DNA from 2 places in the Undibacterium sp. TJN25 genome. Region 1 is predicted to be linked to the other one. Evidence: predicted binding sites of a transcription regulator. Region 1 holds the regulator's gene; the other holds the start of a gene.

What was found. Region 1 encodes FNR, which switches genes on or off when oxygen is low (the NO sensors DNR and NnrR bind a similar motif). Its sites were predicted from a motif close to TTGATNNNNATCAA; they were not measured.
Region 2: a site for FNR is predicted at 1,857-1,870, ahead of ACO0LO_RS19060 (OmpW/AlkL family protein). Genes of this name have one in related genera too.

Annotation. Positions count from the first base shown of each region.
Region 1 covers NZ_JBMPPM010000005.1:144,370-151,598, reverse strand. The annotation lists gene ccoN (cytochrome-c oxidase, cbb3-type subunit I) at 1-123, shown strand, start outside; gene ccoO (cytochrome-c oxidase, cbb3-type subunit II) at 154-768, shown strand; gene ACO0LO_RS14060 (cbb3-type cytochrome oxidase subunit 3) at 771-968, shown strand; gene ccoP (cytochrome-c oxidase, cbb3-type subunit III) at 961-1,956, shown strand; gene ccoG (cytochrome c oxidase accessory protein CcoG) at 1,990-3,381, shown strand; gene ACO0LO_RS14045 (FixH family protein) at 3,390-3,905, shown strand; gene ACO0LO_RS14040 (hypothetical protein) at 3,940-4,158, shown strand; gene fnr (fumarate/nitrate reduction transcriptional regulator Fnr) at 4,168-4,938, opposite strand; gene ACO0LO_RS14030 (hypothetical protein) at 5,189-5,752, shown strand; gene ACO0LO_RS14025 (SRPBCC family protein) at 5,757-6,155, shown strand; gene ACO0LO_RS14020 (hypothetical protein) at 6,152-6,385, shown strand; gene ACO0LO_RS14015 (class I SAM-dependent methyltransferase) at 6,503-7,132, opposite strand; gene ACO0LO_RS14010 (HAD family hydrolase) at 7,191-7,229, opposite strand, start outside.
Region 2 covers NZ_JBMPPM010000007.1:211,281-218,509, reverse strand. The annotation lists gene ACO0LO_RS19070 (cache domain-containing protein) at 45-524, shown strand; gene ACO0LO_RS19065 (substrate-binding periplasmic protein) at 957-1,778, shown strand; gene ACO0LO_RS19060 (OmpW/AlkL family protein) at 1,937-2,575, shown strand; gene ACO0LO_RS19055 (4-fold beta flower protein) at 2,673-3,041, shown strand; gene ACO0LO_RS19050 (PEP-CTERM sorting domain-containing protein) at 3,374-4,159, shown strand; gene ACO0LO_RS19045 (sugar O-acetyltransferase) at 4,369-4,962, shown strand; gene ACO0LO_RS19040 (DUF6434 domain-containing protein) at 5,203-5,409, shown strand; gene ACO0LO_RS19035 (YybH family protein) at 5,458-5,886, shown strand; gene ACO0LO_RS19030 (hypothetical protein) at 6,058-6,384, shown strand; gene ACO0LO_RS19025 (DUF5990 family protein) at 6,449-6,880, shown strand.

The DNA.
Region 1 (7,229 bases):
TTCGGCGGCGGCCTTCTGTACCTTGGCGGCATGCTGATGATGGCCTTCAACACCTTCATGACGATGCGCGACAGCAAGGCAGCCAATGTTCGCATCCCCCTGTTTGCGGGAGCGAAAGCCTGATGAACGCCCACACAATATGAGGAGCAAGTAATGAAATTTTCACATGAATGGATAGAAAAGAACCCCTGGCTGCTGATCGGACTGGTCATTGTCGTTGTCAGCTTTGGCGGCCTGGTAGAAATCGTGCCGCTGTTTTTCCAGAAATCCACCACCGAAGCCGTCACCGGGCTAAAGCCCTACTCCCCGCTACGGCTGGCAGGCCGGGACATCTATGTGCGGGAAGGCTGCTACAACTGCCACTCGCAAATGATACGGCCCTTCCGTGCCGAGACCGAGCGTTACGGCCACTACTCCGTTGCCGGTGAGTTTGTGTATGACCGGCCCTTCCAGTGGGGCTCCAAGCGCACCGGCCCCGACCTGGCCAGGGTCGGCGGGCGCTATAGCGACGAATGGCATCGCACCCACCTGAACAATCCACGCGACGTGGTGCCGGAATCGAACATGCCCGGCTACCCGTGGCTGGCCACTACCAAGCTGGACCCGGCCGAGATCATTCCCAAGATGCGCGCGCTGAAGCGGCTGGGCCACCCTTACACCGAAGACGAGATTGCGCACGCGCCGGAAGCACTGGAAGGCAGGACCGAACAGGATGCGCTGATCGCCTATCTGCAGGAAATGGGCATTTTGATCAAGAGCAGGAGATAAGCATGAACCTCATCAACTTTATAACCGACATGCGCAGCATCATGACCGTACTCTGCCTGCTGGTGTTTCTCGGCATCGTTTACTGGTCCTATAGCGCGGGCCGTAAAGACGATTTCGCTGCCGCCGCCAGCCTGCCGTTTGCAGACGAATTTGCCGATGCCGGTTTGCCTGCTGCTGCAACGGAGGCTCCCCATGGCTGACTTCACCAATGATTTCTGGAATGCCTATATCACGCTGCTGACCGTACTAGGCATCATCGGCTGCGGCGTGCTGCTATGGACTCAGTCCACAGCCAAGGTCAAAGTGAGCAGCGACGGACACGATGGGCACGATGGACACGATGGGCACGATGGGCACGATGGGCACGATGCGCACGATGGGCACGCGTCTGACGAAACCACGGGCCATCTCTGGGACGAAGACCTGGGCGAGCTGAACAACCCGCTGCCGCGCTGGTGGATGTGGCTGTTCATTCTGACCATTGTGTTCGGCGCCATCTACCTCTATCTGTATCCCGGCCTCGGCACCTATGCGGGGAAGCTGGGCTGGCAGTCCAGCGGACAATACCAGAAAGAACTGAAAGTCGCCGATGCTGAATACGGCCCCCTGTTCGACAAATACCTGCACCAGGATATCAAGGCCATCGCGGCAGATCCGCAAGCACACGCGATAGGCGAACGGCTGTTCCTGACTTATTGCGCGCAATGCCACGGTTCAGACGCGCGCGGCAACAAGGGCTTTCCCAACCTGACAGATAAGGACTGGCTGTATGGCGGCGCACCCGACATCATCAAGACCACCATCATGTATGGACGCAACGGCCAGATGCCGTCCATGGCGCAAGCGCTGGGAACCGACGAGGACGTGCAGAACGTTGCGCATTATGTGTTGAGCCTGTCGAATTCTTCACATGATCCGATCAAGGCCGTCTTCGGCAAGGCCAAGTTTGGCGCCTGCGCCGGTTGCCATGGCGCCAGCGGCGTGGGTAACCAGGCAATAGGCGCGCCCACGCTGAACGACAAGATCTGGCTGTACGGCGGCGGCGTGGAAACTGTAATGGAGACGATACGCAAGGGGCGCAACAATACCATGCCGCCGTTCAAGGATTTCCTTGGCGAAGCGAAAGTACAAGTACTTGCCGCCTATGTCTGGAGCCTGTCGAACGATACTGCCGTGGCACAAAAATGATGCTTCTTTCTTATACTAAACGGGTAGGCTGCCATGCCTGACGCTGAACCGCACTACGCTACCATCAAGATGTATGCTTCGCGCGAGGAAATTTATCCGCGCGAAGCCAAAGGGCTATACGCGAACTGGCGCTGGATCTGTGTCTGGCTGACGCAGCTGGTATTTTACGGCCTGCCGTGGCTGTCCTGGAACGGACGCCAGGCAGTATTGTTTGATCTTGCTGCGCGGAAGTTCTACCTCTTCGGCATCGTGCTGTGGCCGCAGGATTTCATTTACCTGACAGCGCTGCTGATCATCTGCGCCTACGCGCTGTTCCTGTTCACTACCGTGGCCGGACGCCTGTGGTGCGGCTTTGCCTGCCCGCAGACGGTGTACAGCGAAATTTTCATGTGGGTGGAGCGCAAGATAGAAGGCAACCGCAGCGCGCGCATACGGCTGGACAGGCAGCCGCCCTCCTTCGCCAAACTCGGCAAGAAAACCGCCAAGCATGCAGCATGGCTGGGCATTGCCTTATGGACCGGTGTCAGCTTTGTCGGTTATTTCACTCCCATCCATAGCCTGCTGCAGGAAATCACGCTGTTTGCGTTAGGGCCTTGGGAACTGTTCTGGGTATTGTTCTACGCACTGGCCACCTATGGCAATGCGGGCTGGATGCGCGAACAGGTCTGTAAATACATGTGCCCGTATGCTCGCTTCCAGAGTGTGATGTTTGACCAGGACACCTTGATGGTGACCTATGACAGCCGGCGCGGCGAACCACGCAACGCGAAAAATGCCAGGAGTCCGGCTGCCGGCAGCTGTATCGACTGCTCGATGTGCGTGCAGGTCTGCCCCACCGGCATCGATATCCGCAACGGACTGCAATATGAATGCATAGGCTGCGCAGCCTGCATAGATGCCTGCGATGAGGTAATGGATAAGATAGCGGCACCGCGCGGGCTGATCCGCTTTTCCACGGCCAATGCGCTGAAACGGAATTTCTCGCCGCAGCAGATCCTGCAGTCGATCTTCCGGACCAGGGTGCTGATATACAGCAGCCTGCTGGTGTTGATTACCGCTGTCTTCTTCGGCAGCCTGCTGACCCGCACGCCGCTGAAACTGGATGTCATCCGTGATCGCGGCTCCATGGGCCGTGAGCTGGAGGAAGGCGTTATCGAAAACGTTTACCGGCTGCAGATCATGAATACCGATGAACTCGCCCATACCTACCGGCTCAAGGTATCCGGTCTTGCATCCGCCAGCCTGGAAACGCCGGAACGGATAGAACTGGGTGGAGCGACGAGCAAGGCCGTGCCGGTGCGTGTACATGCCGGCCATGGCGACGGCAAGCCGGGCAGTAACCAGATCTGGTTTGAATTGCAGGCGGAGGACCGGCCGGACTTGCAGGTCAAAGAAAAAGCCGTATTTTTTATTCCACGCTCATAGGAGGCAATATGCCTGCACTACCCTTGGAGAACCACCATCCTGTCCCCTGGTTCAAGCAATTGTGGCTGTGGCTGCTGCTGACGCCACCGCTGATCTCCGTCGTCGCAGGGTCCTATATGGCCTCGCTTGCCTACCACGCACAGGACCCAATGGTGGTTGACGACTACTACAAGGAAGGCCAGGCCATCAACCGGGACCTGCGGCGCGACAAGGCCGCCGCCGCATTGAGACTGGGCGCATCCTTGCAGTATGACGCCGCTGCCGGCATGGTCGCAGGCAGGCTGGCCGGCAACGACGCCGTGCCCGCAGGCACGCTGATCGTGAAGCTGGTGCATCCCACGCAGCCTGAAAAGGACAGGACAATACGCGCTCAAGTGGACAGCGCCGGAAACTTTGCAGTGCCGCTACCGCTGCTGGACAGGGCCCAGTGGCAGGTCTCGCTGGAAGACCAGGCCGGCCTGTGGCGCATCAGCGGCACCTGGAACTGGCCGCAACAGCAGGGAATAAAGCTCAGCCCCTTGTAAAACAAAAATCAGGCAAGCAAAGAAGGAGACAAGCATGCGCATTGCGATATCGATACTATGGCCTTCGTTCCTGACGGCGATTGCTGCTGAAGGCCTGTTCTTTTCGCTGTTTGATCCGCGCGAGCTGGCGCTGGCAGGCAGCCATATCGACATGTCTGTGACTGCTGTCTATACGCTGGGATTTTTCTGCTTCTGGCTGTTCTGTTCGCTGGCCAGCTCACTGACCTGCTACCTGCTGCAAGTGGAAGAGTAAAGTACAGCGCTAGCTGCAGGTTTCCGTACCGGCAGCCAGCGCTTTCAACCTGGGCAGTTGCAGCAGTTCGATGTCGCGATGGTCCACCTTCATCAGGTCCAGCTTTTTGAACTTGGACAGCAGGCGGCTGACGCTTTCTATGGTTAGCCCCAGGTAGTTGCCGATCTCTTCACGCGACATGCGCAACTGGAAACGGGTGGACGAATAGCCGCGGGTCGCATAACGCGATGACAGGTTGACCAGGAAGGCGGCAAACCGCTGGTCGGCACGCATGCTGCCCAGCAGCAGCATCACATTCTGTTCGCGGGTGATCTCACGGCTCATGATGCGATGAAAATGGCTCAGCAGCGTGGGTATCTCGGAGAACAGGCTTTCCAGCCCGGTGAATGGAATTTCGCATACCTCGCTGTCTTCCAGCGCCACGGCATCGCAATGGTGGCGCTCGGTGCTGATCGCATCCATGCCCAGCAGCTCTCCCGCCATCTGGAAGCCGGTAATGTGCTGCTGGCCGCCGGAATTAATCCGGTAGGTCTTGAAATGGCCGAAGCGGATTGCGTACAGGTTGGTGAATGGGTCATCCATACGGTACAGCGCCTGATCGCGCGCCACACGGCGACGACGGCCGATAATCTTGTCCAGCTTGTCCATATCCGCCTCCGCCAGCCCCATCGGCAGGCACAGCTGATGCAGGCTGCATGACGAACAATGCGCGCGTATCTCATGGAGACTGACAGGTAAGCTAGGGTGCAAAGCAATACTTTGCGGTATCGTGTTTTCCATTTGGAATGGCTGGTGTACAACGCTGATCAATCCTTGCAGTTTACCTTATTTTGCACTGTGGAAAACAGTAATTGCACGAAGATGTGCCCACGCCGGCTTATTTCAGCGATCCCTCAACGCCGGCTGCAGAGGATCGCCGCGAGCATTTATAATATCGGCAACGTATGCGATGTTGAATGAGACTCCCTCGGCCCGTCCCAGCGCAGGTATCAATGCATCGTGACCAGAACAAAGCAATCCAGGAGATCGAATGCACCCTTTTAAACGCCTGATCCTTGCAGCATTGGGCACCGGCATGCTGATCGCAAGCCTCGCCGCCCACGCCCAGGCTCCCGCAACGCCGGCTGCCCCTGCAACCCCGGCAGCTCCAGCCAAACCTTGCGAGAGTGAAGAATACCGCCAGTTTGATTTCTGGCTGGGCCAGTGGGATGTCTACCTGCCCAACGGCAAGACTGCCGGCGCCAGCGTCGTGCAATCCTTCGCCGACGGCTGCGCGCTGCTGGAAAACTGGTCCGGCACCGGTGGCTTCACCGGCAAGAGCATCAACATCTACGACATCACCGACAAGAAATGGCACCAGAGCTGGGTGGACAACAGCGGCAGCCGGCTGGCGCTGGAAGGCGGCTTCGCCGACGGCAAGATGGTGTTATGGACCGATGCTGCCAACCCGGACAAAGCCGGCGCCATACTCCGGCAGCAAATCACCTGGAGCAGGAATGCGGACGGCTCGGTGCGGCAGCTGTGGCAAACCTCCGAAGACGCAGGAAAAACCTGGAACACGGCGTTTGACGGCAAATACGTCAGAAGGAAATAAGCCCATGGCCGAACAACTGCGCCATCTCAGCATCCACATCCTGCGCTCCGCACAGGCAGTCTACGACTATGCAAGCCAGCCGCTTCATTTCGCGCACTGGGCGTCCGGTCTTGGCAGGGGGCTGGCGCAGCAAGGCGGCGCCTGGGTTGCCGATACCGATGCAGGCCAGGTTGTCATTCGCTTCAGCGACAGAAACGATTTCGGCATACTGGACCACTGGGTCAGCCTGCCCAATGGACAGGTCATCTACGTCCCGCTGCGTGTCATCGCCGTTGGCGAACACAGCGAACTGGTTTTCACACTGATGCGCCAGCCCGGCATGGATGGCGCCAAATTCGCCGCCGACGCCGCGTGGGTCAAACGCGACCTGGCCCGGCTGAAAACCCTGCTGGAGGCAGCATGAGCCTCAGCCGCCGCACCAGCAGCCGCCTCATCTCTTTGTCGCTGGCCGTCACCGTCATGTCCATCCTGTTGTTGCTGGTGTCCTACAGTTCGGAATTTGCGTTGCACTGGCTGTTGGGGCTCGATGGCGACGAGCAGGTGAAGTTTCGGGATATATGTTCGCTGGTGGCGATTGGGGCGCTGGTGCTGGCGGCGATGGTGAATCAGGGCATGCGGCAGGGGCGCAAATAGCCAGTATGCCGCTTCAGCAGCATCTGGATTGCTGGCCGGGGTGGCCTAGTCAGCAATCCCAAAAAGCCACACTCAATTTGAACTTAAAGCACGGTCAAGTAGTTAGTGCAGTTGCTACTACCGCAGCACGCAAGTCAACATCCAGTAATACTCCGTCCTTTGTATCCGGATATCCTTGGCCGCCGGGCCAAACCGTTTCCGTAAAGTGCTATCGGTAGGAAAATTCTTCACGATCTCTACGCGTGTGCCGTCTTCCTGCAGGCGCAACTGGTAGGTATTGCCTTCCAGGTCCGTGCGGGCGATAGGTGTGCTGCTGCCTTCCACGTAGTTGTTATCTATCAGCACCAGCTGTTTGTCCTTGCCGCCGCTCTTGCTCAGCTGGGCCAGGAAGCCCGTCTGCTCTTCGCGCTTGATATGCGACCACAGGTGGCCGGCGAAATAGGCACTGTAGTCGCCCTGCGGTGCATTAAAAGCATCGGCGATGGCAAACTGTACTTTGCCGGGCGGGTAGTCCTTGCTCTGCGCGATATCCAGCATAGGCTGGTTGATGTCGGTCGCCGTCACCAAAGCCGCATCGGCCGCATAACGCTCGGTCCAGTAACCGGTGCCGCAGGCGAGTTCCAGCACTTTATGGCCTTGCAAGGCGGTGCAGATGAGTTGCTGAAGAATGACCAGATCGGCCTGGCGCTCGGGCTTCTGGTAGTTCGTTTCGTAGGTCTTGGCGCGCTGGGCGTAGTATTCACGCATGGGGATATCCTCTTTGCTCTGTTGCTTGTTATTGCTTGCTATTGCTTGTAACTGCTGCTCACTGCTTGTTCTTTATCTGCACTACCTGCCTGGCATC
Region 2 (7,229 bases), on a different contig from region 1:
CACCCAAAAAATCCTATATCGCCTACATCAAATTCGGAGACCAAATGAAACAATACTTTTCTATCGCAGCATCCGCTGCCTGCCTCGCCCTTTCCATGAGCGCTTCTGTCGCCTACGCGGCAGCAGACCGGGGCACGGAGCCGGAAGCGCAGGAAATGGTGAAAAAAGCGGTGGCGCTGATTAAATCCGCCGGCCCTGAAAAAGCCTACAAGGTATTCACCGAACACCCGGACGGTGCATTCAAGGACAGGGACCTGTACGTGTTCGTGTATGACTTCGACGGCAATTGCCTGGCGCAAGGTGCGAACCCAAAAATGATAGGCAAGAACCTGATCGCGCTGAAAGACGGCGACGGCAATGCCTTCATCAAGGGCGAGATCGATCTGGTCAAAAAATCCGGCAAAGGCTGGTACGGTCCGTATAAATTCACGAACCCGAACAGCCAGGGATATGAACTGAAAAAATCCTACTGCGAACGCGGCGCCGGCGACACGATGGTGTGCGTGGGAACTTACGTTAAATAAAAAAACAGCGTGGCGTGGTTCCAGATTTATATAGAACCATGCCATGCTGTCGCAATTCAAAGCGGCCCCGCCATGCGTAGTGCATGGCGGGGCCGTCTTATTTCCGCTAGCTGCTGTGACAGCTGCTTTGCCGCTGGCAGGTGTTCAACTTTCCCTATCCAGGCTGACCTCCTCGAATTGTTACGTTTAATGACATTTGTCGTTTTGATGCCATACGGACCAGGCCACCCCGTGTTACGCGGCAACTTTTCCTGTGGGTTTACGTAGCAGGAGGTTTGTGGATGAATTCGGTAGTGGTAATATTCTAAAGTGAGCCCTGCCATCAAGCAGTAGCAAAAGAGGGGCTGGCAAAGAAAAGCAAATGCCTCACCATCGGCCGAAGCAGAGCAGCGCCGGAAGCAATCCATAAAAAACACTTGCAAGGGACAGGCGATGCACAACGCTGTACCAAAACCGGAGGCACTGTCGCTTGCGCGCGCGATGAAATCCATGGTTTTCACGGTATCTGCCGTTTGCTGCATGCTGGTTGCCGGCCTTTGTTTTTTCGCCCATGATGCGGCAGCTGCACGCGGTACCGAGGCGGCCAATACGGCCCATGCGTCCGATACGCTGACGCTGGAGGCCGCCTTTGTCAATTTCCCTCCTTATTCTATTGTCGACGACAACGGCCCCGTGCGCGGCCCCATGGTCGATTTAGTAGAGAATCTGCTGAAACAGACCGGTATTCGTTATACGCTGGCCGGCTATCCGCTGAACCGCATCAAGGCCAATATCGCTTCCGGCAAGACCAGCATTTTTGTCGGCCCGCGCGGCATCAGCGATGTCCTGTACAGCCCCGAAAGAATACTGCTGAACAGCATCAACCTGTATAGCTTAAAAGGGCGCGCGCTGCCGAAGTCGATAGAAGAGCTCAAGGGCAGGTCGCTGATCGTCCTGTCGGGTTACAGCTATGACGGCATGGCTGCGCGTGTGACGGACCCCGTCAACAAGATCCGGGTGACCGATGCGTATACGCATGAAGCCGCCTTCAAGATGCTGCTTGTCGGCCGCGCGGAATTCGTGCTGGATTACCAGAGGCCGGCGGAGTTCGCGCTGAATAATATCCATGGCCAGGATGCGGTGGATTATCGCGAGCTGGCGCGCGCCGAATTTTTCCTGATACTGAACAAGCGTGTGCCCAACGCAGAGCAGGTCATGCAAAGACTGGCGGCGGCCTACCGCATACTGAAGCAATCCAACAGCGTGCTGAACTGACTCTTAATTGACTCTTAGTTGACTTTTTTGTCCTGCCGCTCCCGTATCGCCTTTCCTTGATCTAGGTCAAGCCGGGTCTTGATGCAGATCAAGGCTGCTATTGCGTCGCATGATTACACTTCTCCTTATACCAATGACGAACGATGAGGGAAGTAAACATGAAAAAGGCAGTGATGATTTCCGCGCTGAGCGCGGCCGTTTTGACACTCTTTGCAACTGCGGCCAATGCTGAAAATGCCGCGGCAACTGCAGAAGCAAGCCCGTGGATGCTGAGGGTACGCGCAGTCCACCTGGCGCCGGCAGACAAGTCCGACCCCATCGCCGGTGCTGGTGTGGCAGACCGCCTGGGCGTGTCGGAGAAGACCATTCCCGAAGTGGATATTTCTTATTTCTTCACGCCGAATATCTCTGCCGAACTGGTGCTGACCTATCCGCAAAAGCATGATGTGACACTGGACGGCAAGCGCATCGGCAGCTTCAAGCATCTGCCGCCGACACTGCTGGCGCAATACCATTTCCTGCCGGAAGCGCAGTTCAACCCCTACGTAGGCGCGGGCGTGAACTACACCCGCATCTCCAGCGTGAACCTGCTGGGCGGTGCAGGCTCGCTGGAAAACAGCAGCACCGGACTGGCGCTGCAGGCAGGCTTCGACTACAAGGTGGACCGGCACTGGTCGTTCAACGTCGATGTGAAAAAAGTGCAGATCCGCAGCGATGTGTATATCTCCGGTGCAAAGGCCAGCGCCGTCAAGGTGGACCCGCTGATGATAGGCGTGGGCGCAGGCTACCGCTTCTAAAATCCGCTTGGCGAAGGCATTGCCGGCATTGTGCGGCAATGCCCTCCGCGCATACACTGATACACTGTCCTTTTCAGGTGAAAAGAAAGGGCCGCAGATGACAACGATGACACCGGTCTTCGACCGCAATTGCACCCATGTAGGCTGGTACGACGCAACGCATGCCTATGTATTCGACACCCGCATGCAGTTCATCGCCTTCGTGCATGGCCGAGGCCTGTTCTCGTTGCGCGCGAAACACCTGGGCTTTTTCATGGATGGCATCTTCCGGGACCGCCAGGCCGGCGCTGTCGCCTTTACCCCCGGCCACACTGTCGGCGCCACACCACCCGTGCCTCCGGTGCCACCGACGCCGGCAGTGCCGCCCACCTTGAATACGCCATCTGCGCCGCCCACGCCGCCGGCGCCTGCAGCGCCGCCGGGCGCCTGGTCCAGGATGGGGTGGGGCGCCTTGCTGGCAAGCTAAAGTCGCCAGCTTCCTGGCGTCAGCGCTGCCCTCGGACAAGCCAGCGGACCAGAGCATCCTGAGCCCTCATCATGGGGTGCCTAAAAATCACCGAAACGGTGGGTAAGCCATGCAGCTTTGCTCAAAAATTTATTTCCCGGTTTTTTCTGGCCAAGATTGCGTAACTAAATGTAACGTAATATGTCGAAATACTTTACAAAAAGTATAGATATATTAATATTAAATTTTAAGTCATTGATTCCAAAAAGTTAATTATTTTGGCACAGGCTTTGCTATATAGCCCGTGCAGTATTGTTTAAAAATTAACTTTGATAAATCAGGAGTACGACTTAATGAAAAAACTTAGCTTGGCGCTTGCAATCGCCTTGATGTCCACCGGCAGCGCCTTTGCCAGCCCTTTCGTCAACGGCGGCTTTGAAGACGGCAATACCAGCGGCTGGACAACAGGCGCCGGATACCGTGGCAATACGCTGAACGCCGGCATGACGCCAGATCTGTTCCTGCCCAGCGGCGCTCTGTACAACGCCTCCTACACAAATCATTCCTCCCTCATTTCCGCAGGCACAGTGGATCCGATATTGGGCGGCCTGCTGGGCAGTACTGTCTACAACGGTAACTACTCCTACCGCGCCGAAGACACCACCAGCGGTGGCTATGCCTCCGTCATCAGCCAGAAAGTGACCAACTACACCGATGCCAACATTTTCTTCGCGTGGAAAGCCGTGCTGGAAAACGGCGGCCACTCGGATGATGAATCCGCGCTGATGATGATCGTGCTGCATGACGACACCAACAACACCGATGTCATCCGCCGCGTCTACAACGCAGGCGATGGCGGCGGCGGTGTGGATGGCCGCTTTTCATCCAGCGGCGATTTCTTCTATACATCCCAGTGGCAGCTGGAACAGCTGAACATCGATGCCAGCCTGTCCGGCCATGACTTTACGCTGTCGCTGCTGGCCGCAGACTGCAACCCCACCGCGCATACCGGTTACGCCTACCTGGACGGCTTCGGCGCCGTGCTGCCACCGGCCGATGTACCGGAACCAATGTCGATTGCCCTGTTCGGCCTGGGCCTGACCGGCATGGCAGCAGTGCGCCGCCGTAAAAAGAAGTAATCAGAAGTAATCAGAGTATTCAACAATGATGTAAGCCCGGCGCAACTTCGCGCCATGATGCCGCCCGGTGCAGACCAGGCGGCATTTTTTTTGGCGAGGAGCATGGCAGGCAACTGCCCTGGCCGCCGCAAGCCCACCGCCGGAACCCAAGTGCAGCATGCTATATGATGAACCTCCGCCCTTATATTCCCACATGCAGGAGATGATCCATGGCACAAAACAAGCCTGACGCCGACCCCGGCGACACCCGCAGCCAGAAAGAAAAAATGCTCGCCGGCGATCTGTACATTGCCGACGATGCCGAGCTCAGCCAGGCCGGCCGCCGCGCCCACCTACTGGCCCGCAACTATGAAGCGCGCTATGCAGAGAACCTGGAACAGGCGCAGCAGGTGCTGCAAGAACTGCTGGGCGAGCTGGGAGAGCAGGTCCACATCAAGCCGCCGCTGTACGTGGATTACGGCTTCAACATCCGCATAGGCGCCGGCACCTTTGCCAACTACGGCCTGGTCGCACTGGACGTGGCTGCCATCACCATAGGCCGCGACGTGCAGATCGGCCCCAACGTACAGCTGCTGACGCCGACCCACCCGGTAGAGGCCGACCTGAGGCGCGCCAAATACGAAGCCGCCAAACCCATCGTCATCGGCGACAACGTCTGGCTGGGCGGCGGCGCCATCGTGCTGGCCGGTGTAACCATAGGCGAAAACAGCGTGATCGGCGCAGGCGCGGTGGTGACCAGGGATATTCCGGCGAATGTGGTGGCGGTAGGGAATCCCGCGCGGGTGATCAGGGCGCTGGCCTGAACTGCAGCGCTACCGGCTTTCTTCCGGACGGATAACGAAGGTAACCGGGCAGGCAGCCGTTCCATCCTCACGATCTGGCTGCCTTGAAATAGCCGTCATGCCACGCCATCCTGCCACTGCACTCTGATGTTGCATTGACAATGTTTCTATGTCAACATGCCGTAAGCTTTTCTTTCTGCGTTCTTTCTACATTACCCGCTGCATTCACCATGTACAGCTCTGTGTAAGGAAAAAGTAAAAATGGATTTCGACTGGCATGGCAATCCCATCACGCGCACGACCGCGGTGGATGATACTTACAAGAACACGCAAAACGTGCGCCGCTTCATGACGCTGCAATGCGGCCCCGCCTTCAAATTCGACCGCGACTTCATGGCATGGATACGCAACGGCACAAGCAAAAACATGGGCGACGTTGTGGACGAATGGCTCAGGCGCAACGGATAGCGCGTTGGGTGGCTAAGGCCTACAGCCGCGCATAAGCAGGAGAGATAAATGAACGATCTTGATAGCCGGATTTTGCTCATGCTGAACGCCTATAAGGCAGCGGTCTTCAGTAAGGATGTGGATGCCTTCATGCGCCTCTACGACGACCGGGTAAGGGTATTCGACACCTGGGGCGTATGGTCCTACGAAGGTGCGGCGGCATGGCGAGGAATGATAGAAGAGTGGTTTTCTTCGCTGGGCACCGAGAAAGTGCTGGTGAACATGGACGAGGTTCAGGTCGTCGCCGGCACGGATCTGGCGACGGTCAGCGCGATAGGGAGTTATGCGGCGATCTCGGCAGAAGGCGTCAGCCTGCGCGCGATGCAGAACCGGCTTACGTGGGTGCTGAAGCTGGAAGGGGGCGCCTGGAAGATCGTTCATGAACATACGTCGGCGCCTGTGGGATTTGAAGATACGAAGGCGATACTTAAGCGGTAAAGCTATGTCTGGCAGACGGTAGGTTAGGCTAAGAGTTATCAGCCCAACACTCAACCTTCGCATATCCATAATATCTCGGCAGGCATCGAATGCTGGGCTAGCCCAAGCTACGCAACTGACATCACGGAGCCGCGAAGGGCGCAAACCCAAAGCTTCGACAGGAGGCCTTAATTGAAAATCGAAAACCCAGGTTTCATCGCGACTGAAGACATTCTTTGGTTACAGGCAGATGGCACGGAAGTATTGATTCAAGCTGCCATAGGTGTGCCGTATCGGAGGCCAAATGCATGGGCGTGCCCGACAGCGTTAGCCGGAGTGGATAGGCGATATTCCGACATCGTGGGGGAGAGTTCCATGCAATCCCTGAATCTTGCCATACGCCTTATTCGACAGCGCCTGGGCCATTTGCTTGACAAGGGGGAAATATTGGTCCATCCGCATGACAGAACAAGTCACTGGACTCTGGCCGCATTGGATGCAGTGTTTGGCCGGGTCTGAGAGATTGCGTTCATGATGACTGTAAATAACCAGAACCCGGCACTCATGATAGGACGTTCATAAAATGGATTCAATACGCCTTAGGCTAATCTACGATGGCAACGGGCCGTTGAAATGGAGCCGGAAGCCGGGAACGTTCGGCATGCAGGACAAGTCGGGCCACCTGGATTTGGGTATCCCGGCCCCTGACGGAACAGTGTTATTCGACCTGACGCTGCAAGTGAAGCCCGGGAAATCAAGCGAGCCTGTATTCAGCGGGTCTTTCGCGCATGGGCCGCCTGGAGGGCGATTTTTGTACCTGGCTTGGTGTGAGTCGCAGGGAACGCTTACCCAGCGTATAAAGCTCCCGCTTGGCGGCATTGCCTGGGACGATGTGCGCAATGCGTTTGACCAGCAGAAGCCATTGGTCGCGGTGTTGCTTGACCATCACCCGCGAGTGACTTCAACCGGAGAAAATATCGGCGGAAGTCGCCCCATTTCCTGGGTGCTGCTTTGAATGACATATACCGAACAGTGGGGGGTATGGTTTTGTAGGTTGGGCTAGTGCCTCATCAGCCCAACATTCAGCCTTCGCATATGAATACGGCCACTATAAGTATAGAACGTTGGGCTGATAACCCAGTAGCCCAGCCTACGGAACTGTACTTAGTTTTCAAAAATTGATTAAAGGCCGTGAACACTTGAGAAAATAATTAAGCTCGTTCAAGTCGCCGTTGGTAAGGCGAACACTTTCATTGTTTTTATTGGCGACTAGTAAGGGCCAGGAGCGGCCAGTCAAGAAATCAAGCCAGTTGCGTCGAAGAGCAAGCGAATTAGAAATTTTTAAGTAACTAGGGAGGTTTGTT